2 regions of the Streptomyces canarius genome follow, and region 2 is predicted to be linked to the other one. Evidence: riboswitches for the same ligand, from Rfam matches in the RefSeq annotation. Region 2 holds a riboswitch; the other holds the start of a gene.

Region 1 (3,401 bases), on a different contig from region 2:
CCGCCCGCCTCGTGCACCTGGGCGCAGATGTCGGCGACGTGCTCCTCGAACACACCGTGCGTGGAGGGGTAGGTGATCATCAGCACCGCCAGCTCGTCGCGGTGCTGCTCGATCTTGGCGCGCAGGTCCTCGACGTCGATCTCGCCGTCCTCGGCGGTCTTGACGACGACGACCTTCATGCCGGCCATAACGGCGCTGGCCGCGTTGGTGCCGTGGGCGGAGGACGGGATGAGGCACACGGTGCGCTGCTCGTCGCCGTTGGCGCGGTGGTAGCCACGTACGGCGAGCAGACCGGCCAGCTCGCCCTGGGAGCCGGCGTTCGGCTGGAGGGAGACCTTGTCGTAGCCGGTGACCTCGGCGAGGCGGTCCTCCAGCTCGTGGATGAGCGCGAGGTAGCCCTGGGCCTGCTCGACGGGTGCGAAGGGGTGCAGCTGCCCGAACTCGGGCCAGGTGACCGGCTCCATCTCGGTGGTCGCGTTGAGCTTCATGGTGCAGGAGCCCAGCGGGATCATGCCGCGGTCCAGCGCGTAGTCGCGGTCGGCCAGCTTGCGCAGGTAGCGCAGCATCGCGGTCTCGGAGCGGTGCTGGTGGAAGACCGGGTGGGTGAGGTAGGCGTCGGTGCGCAGCAGCGCCTCGGGCAGGGTGTCCTCGGCGCTCTCGTCCAGCGCCTCGATGTCGCCCTCGACACCGAAGGCGGCGAAGACGGCGTCCAGCTGGGCCCGGTCGGTGGTCTCGTCGCAGGCCGCCGAGACGTGGTCGGCGTCGACGAGACGCAGGTTGACCCCGTTCTCCCGGGCGGCGGCGACGATCGCGGCGGCCTTGCCGGGCACGCGCGCGGTGAGCGTGTCGAAGTACGCGCCGTGGACGATCTCCACGCCACCGGCCTTCAGCCCCTCGGCGAGGATCGTGGCGTACCGGTGCGTGCGCCGGGCGATGGTCCGCAGGCCCTCCGGCCCGTGGTAGACGGCGTACATGCCGGCCATCACGGCGAGCAGCACCTGGGCGGTGCAGATGTTGCTGGTGGCCTTCTCGCGGCGGATGTGCTGCTCACGGGTCTGGAGCGCCAGGCGGTAGGCCTTGTTGCCGTCGACGTCGACGGAGACGCCGACGAGCCGGCCGGGGAGGCTGCGCGCGAACTTCTCGCGTACGGCCATGTAGCCGGCGTGCGGGCCGCCGAAGCCCATCGGCACACCGAAGCGCTGGGTCGTGCCGACGGCGATGTCCGCCCCGAGCTCGCCCGGCGACGTCAGCAGGGTCAGCGCGAGCAGATCGGCGGCGACCGTGACCAGGGCGCCCAGCTCGTGCGCCTGGTCGATGACGGGCTTGACGTCCCGTACGGCACCCGAGGCGCCCGGGTACTGGATCAGCACGCCGCTGATCTCGCGCTCGGCGATGTCCGCCGGGATGCCGTCGCCGAGGTCGGCGACGACGACCTCGACGCCGGTCGGCTCGGCGCGGGTCTCGATCACGGCGATGGTCTGCGGCAGCGCGTCCGCGTCGACCAGGAACAGGCCCCTCTTGTTCTTGCCCATGCGCAGGGACAGCGCCATGGCCTCGGCGGCGGCGGTGCCCTCGTCCAGCAGGGAGGCGCCGGAGGTGGGCAGGCCGGTCAGCTCGGCGACCATCGTCTGGAAGTTCAGCAGGGCCTCCAGGCGGCCCTGGGAGATCTCCGGCTGGTACGGCGTGTAGGCCGTGTACCAGGCCGGGTTCTCCATGACGTTGCGCAGGACGACGGGAGGCGTGAAGGTGCCGTAGTAGCCCAGGCCGATCATGGAGCCGAGGACCTGGTTGCGGTCGGCGAGCGAGCGCAGCTCGGCGAGCACCTCGGCCTCGGTGCGGGCGCCCGGCAGGTCCAGGGCATCGGCGTTCTTGATCACATCCGGCACCGCGGCGGCGGTCAGCTCGTCGAGCGAGCCGTACCCGACCTGCGCGAGCATCTTGGCCCGCGCCTCCTGGTCGGGCCCGATGTGGCGCTGCTCGAACGGGGTGCCCGCTTCGAGTTCGGAGAGCGGAATGCGATGGGCGGTCATTGCGGAGGCCTCCTGGTCTGACGCGACCTGCGAGGGGCACCACGGCGCGGGCACCCCGACGGCCTCCCCCTCTGTCATCACGACCTGAGAGCTTCACCGGACGCCCGTGGGCACCGGCTTTCCCCGTCGGTGAGAGCGGAAGCCGTCGACATCCGCCCTGCTTTCCAGAGTGACCTCGTCCGTGCGGTACGTGAGCCTGAGAGATTCCGGGGAGGATTTGCTCCTTCGGCGCCTCCGACGGTGGTCGGAGGACTCTCCCGCACGGGGTCAGCAGCCGCTGTCAGCCTACCAGCGAGGTCAACACCGGGGTCTTCGAGTGGCCGCCTCGTTGAATGTGGTCTTTTGTAGTGCTTACGGATGAGTTGCGACCACGTGGAGGGAGAGGGACCGTGCAGACCGACATCGATCCGCGCAACCTGATCGGCCGCAAGGCGTTCGACCGCAACGGCACCAAGATCGGCACCATCGACGAGGTGTACCTGGACGACGCGACCGGCGTGCCCGAATGGGCGGCCATACGCACCGGCCTGTTCTCCCGGGACGCCTTCGTGCCGCTGGAGCCCAGCGAACTCGTCGAGGGCATCCTGCACGTCCCCTTCGACCGCTCCCTCATCAAGGACGCCCCCGACTTCGGCGTGGGCCGCCACCTCTCCCCCGAACAGGAGCTCCAGCTCTACCACCACTACGGCCTCGATGTGGCCTCACCCCCCAAGGTCCCGGACCACGACTTCGGCAAGCTGGCGGGGTCGGAGGAGGCCTGAGCCGCGAGGTCCTCCGGGGGCCGGGGCGGAGCCGTGCGACGGCCACGGTCAGGCGGACCGGGACGTTCGGCCGGGCGGGAGGAATCCGGGACCAACGGCAACGGATCGGCGGACTCCAGCGCGGGATCGTCGGCGAAGAACGTCCGCACCCGCCCCGGAGAGGAGTGCGGCGTCTCGAACCGCACGGTCACCCGCCCCAGCCCGCTCCCCTGCACCCACCCGTGCCCGTGCTCCGTGTGCCGCACGTCCTGTCCGGCCCGCCACTGCCGCTCGACGGGCTCCGCCCGCTCCACGACCGCCTCCACCGCACCCTTCTCCGGCTCCTCCGCCGCCGGCACGGGCATCGCCTGCGCGAACAGGTCCTCCTGCGTGTAGTCGGCGAGCCCGGACACCCCCACCCCGAGCAGCCGCACCCCGCCCGTCGTGTCCACGGAGTCCAGCAGGCGCGCCGCCGCCTCGCGGATGACCACGGGGTCGTCCGTGGGCCCCCTGAGCGTCTCGGACCGGGTCAGGGTGGAGAAGTCGTACCGCCGCACCTTCAGCACGATGGTCCGCCCGGACAGCCCGGCCTGGCGCAGCCGCCGCACACACCGGTCGGCCAGCCGCTGCA
Region 2 (3,401 bases):
ACTCCAGCTCGCCGCAGGTCTCGCCCGCGGACACCGTGGAGCCGACCTCGGGGAGCTGGACGAAGACGACGTCACCGAGCGCGTTGGCCGCGTGCTCCGTGATGCCGACCGTCGCGACGCCGTCCTCGGCGGCCGACAGCCACTCGTGCTCCTTGCTGTAGCGCAGCTGCTGGGGGTTGCTCATGGCCTGAATTCTCCTGTACGCGCGAGAGTGCTGATGACGGGGTGACTACGGAAACCGCTGGTGAGCGGGGGAATGTGCGCAGCGTCACGCCGCGGCCACGGGACCGGGGCCCCAGGCGGGCGCGACCGCGGCCGGTGTCTACTTCTGGCGCTTGTAGAACGGCAGTGCCACGACCTGGTACGGCTCGTGGGTGCCCCGGATGTCCACGCCGACGCCCTCGGTGCCCGGCGCCGCGTGCGCCGCGTCGACGTAGGCCATGGCGATCGGCTTGCCCAGGGTGGGGGAGGGGGCGCCGGAGGTGACCTCGCCGATCACCTCGCCGCCGGCGACGACGGCGTACCCGGCGCGCGGCACCCGGCGGCCCTCGGCGACCAGGCCGACCAGGACCCGCGGCGGGTTCTCCTGGGCCCGGGCAGCGGCCTCGGTGAGCGCCTCGCGCCCGACGAAGTCGCCCTCCTTCTCGAACTTGACCACGCGGCCGAGCCCGGCGTCGAAGGGGGTGAGGGAGGTGGTCAGCTCGTGCCCGTACAGCGGCATGCCCGCCTCCAGGCGCAGGGTGTCCCGGCAGGACAGTCCGCACGGGACGAGCCCGACGCCCTCGCCGGCCTTGGTGAGCGCCTGCCACAGCTCGACGGCGTGCTCCGGCTTGACGAACAGCTCGAAGCCGTCCTCGCCGGTGTAACCCGTGCGGGCGATCAGCGCCGGGACGCCGGCGACCGTGCCGGGCAGGCCGGCGTAGTACTTCAGGCCGTCGAGGTCGGCGTCGGTGAGGGACTTCAGGATGCCGGGGGACTCCGGGCCCTGCACGGCGATCAGCGCGTAGGCGTCCCGGTCGTCCCGGACCTCGGCGTCGAAGCCCTCGGCGCGCTCGGTCAGGGCGTCCAGCACCACCTGGGCGTTGGAGGCGTTGGCCACGACCATGTACTCGGTCTCGGCGAGCCGGTAGACGATCAGGTCGTCCAGGATGCCGCCGTCGGCCCGGCAGATCATCGTGTAGCGGGCGCGGCCGACACCGACGGAGGCGATGTTGCCGACCAGGGCGTGGTTCAGGAACGCGGCGGCCTGCTCGCCGGTCACGGTGATCTCACCCATGTGAGAGAGGTCGAAGAGACCGGCCCGGGTCCGCACGGCGAGGTGCTCGTCGCGCTCGGAGCCGTAGCGCAGGGGCATGTCCCAGCCCGCGAAGTCGGTCATCGTCGCACCGAGCGCGCGATGTACGGCATCGAGCGCGGTGTGGCGGAGTTCAGTGCTGCTCATCGGACGGTCGTCTCCCAAGGCGAGCGGACAGGCGAGGAACGTTCCTCCCCATCTGTCATCGGAACCTGAGAGGTTCGCCACGACCGCCACAGGGACGACCAGGGCTTGCACCTTGGGTGGAGCCACTGACACAGCGGCCCGCTTTTCAGATGTGCCTCGCCCGCGCGGTAACGGGGCCTGAGAGATTCAAGGGAGGGACTTGCTCCTTCGGCGTCCCAGCCCGGGGCTGGGAACTCTCCCGCGCGGATTCAAGCGGCCGGTATGCAGTTGGCGGGCACATCATTGCACGCCGCTCCCCGCCCATCCAGAGCACGCTCCTTGTGACCGAGCTGTGGCAGAACGCACACGAACCTCCTACCGTTGCCCATTACCTTCTCTTTACATAGAGCGGGCATGGGGATGACCGAGCCCACTGGGGAGGACGATCACGGTGAACAGGACATCGGCCTACGCCACCGACGCCGGCATCGCGGTGCCGGGAGAGCCCTCCGCCCTGACCCGCGGGCGCCGCGCGGACCGGCCCGCCCCGGTCGTCCGCGACCTGCGCGACCGCGCGGGCCGCAGCCCGCACGCCCTGCTCTTCGGCCCCCGCGACCTGGTGGTGATCACCGGTCTGCCCGGCAGCGGCAAGTCCACCCTGATGCACCGCGCGGTCACCGGCCACCGCGTCGACTCCCAGGACACCCGGGACCGCTGGGACGCCCGCGTCCCCCGCTCCGTCCCGTACGCGCTCTACCGCCCCCTGGTCCGCCTCGCCCACTACGCCGCACTGCGCAGGGCCCTGCGCACCGGCGAGGGCGTCGTCGTGCACGACTGCGGCACCCAGCCCTGGGTGCGTGCCTGGCTGGCCCGCGAGGCCCGGCGCCGCGGCGCCACCCTGCACCTGCTCCTGCTCGACGTCAGCCTCGAGACCGCTCGGGCGGGCCAGCGCGAGCGCGGCCGGGGCGTCTCCCGCTACGCCTTCCGCCGCCACCGGCGTACGACCGCCCGGCTGCTGCGCGCGGTGGAGAAGGGGGCACTGCCCGCCGGCTGCGGCGCGGCGGTGCTGCTGGACCGGGACGCGGCGGACGTCCTCAGCCGGGTCGGCTTCGCTCGGTGAGGCACTGTCACAGCCACCCGCTAGCCTTCTTGCTCACAGCAGTGGTTCCCAGCAGGCGGTAGGCAGATGGACTTCCCGGCGGACATCCCAGCGGACTTCCCGGCACAGGCGCACCCCCACCCGCACGGCGGTTGGCCCGGCAACGAGCTGGAGGAGGTGCTGTCGGCCTCCCTCGGCATCGCCTCGGCGGGCGACCGGATCATCGAGGTCGTCGGCCGCAGCTTCCTGTGGATACCGCTGCCCAACGGCGGTGGCCCGCACAGCGGGCCGCTGGACCTGCCGACGACGGAGATCGACGGCCAGGTGTACGTCCCGGTGTTCAGCTCCGAGGAGCAGCTGCGCCAGGCGGCCGGTCCCCACATGTCGTACACCATCGCCCCCGCCGTGGAGTTCGCGCGCGGCCTGCCGCCGCAGGCGGGCATCGCGGTGAACCCGGGCGGTGTGGTCGGCATCCCGCTGCCGCCCGAGGCCGTGGCCGAGCTGTGCCGCGCCGGCCGCACCCCGCTCGACGGGCCCAACGCCGGCGGCCGGGTCCGCCTCTTCGAGCCCGACTGGCAGGACGATCCGGTCGACTTCCTCTCCGCGGCCTCCGCCGAGTTCGCTCAGACCGGCGTGGTCCTCACCGCCCGCCGCTGCCTGGCCGCCATCGAGACGGCCGACCCGGTGATGTTCGTGGGCGTGGAACTCTCCCAGTGGGAGGGCGACATCCGGACGCTGCCCCTGGACGCCCTCGGCAGGGCCCTCGGCCGAGTCCCGGTCCAGTGGCCGGTCAACCTGATCCTCATGGACGTGGCCGAGGACCCGGTCTCCGACTGGCTGAAAACGAACGTCCGGCCCTTCTACCAGTACGGCCACTAGCAC

What was found. Region 2 has a riboswitch for glycine ahead of gcvT (glycine cleavage system aminomethyltransferase GcvT). Riboswitches for the same ligand answer to the same signal wherever they lie in the genome.
Region 1: another riboswitch for glycine. It lies ahead of gcvP (aminomethyl-transferring glycine dehydrogenase); the one in region 2 lies ahead of gcvT (glycine cleavage system aminomethyltransferase GcvT).

The regions. Positions count from the first base shown of each region.
Region 1 is NZ_BMVN01000080.1:9,817-13,217, reverse strand. Features, by position in the region: gene gcvP (aminomethyl-transferring glycine dehydrogenase) at 1-2,030, opposite strand, end outside; glycine riboswitch at 2,205-2,300, opposite strand; gene IE294_RS43250 (PRC-barrel domain-containing protein) at 2,420-2,791, shown strand; gene IE294_RS43245 (DNA polymerase IV) at 2,713-3,401, opposite strand, start outside.
Region 2 is NZ_BMVN01000036.1:50,859-54,259, reverse strand. Features, by position in the region: gene gcvH (glycine cleavage system protein GcvH) at 1-184, opposite strand, end outside; gene gcvT (glycine cleavage system aminomethyltransferase GcvT) at 323-1,441, opposite strand; glycine riboswitch at 1,484-1,596, opposite strand; glycine riboswitch at 1,597-1,692, opposite strand; gene IE294_RS34715 (AAA family ATPase) at 1,872-2,540, shown strand; gene IE294_RS34710 (enhanced serine sensitivity protein SseB) at 2,607-3,398, shown strand.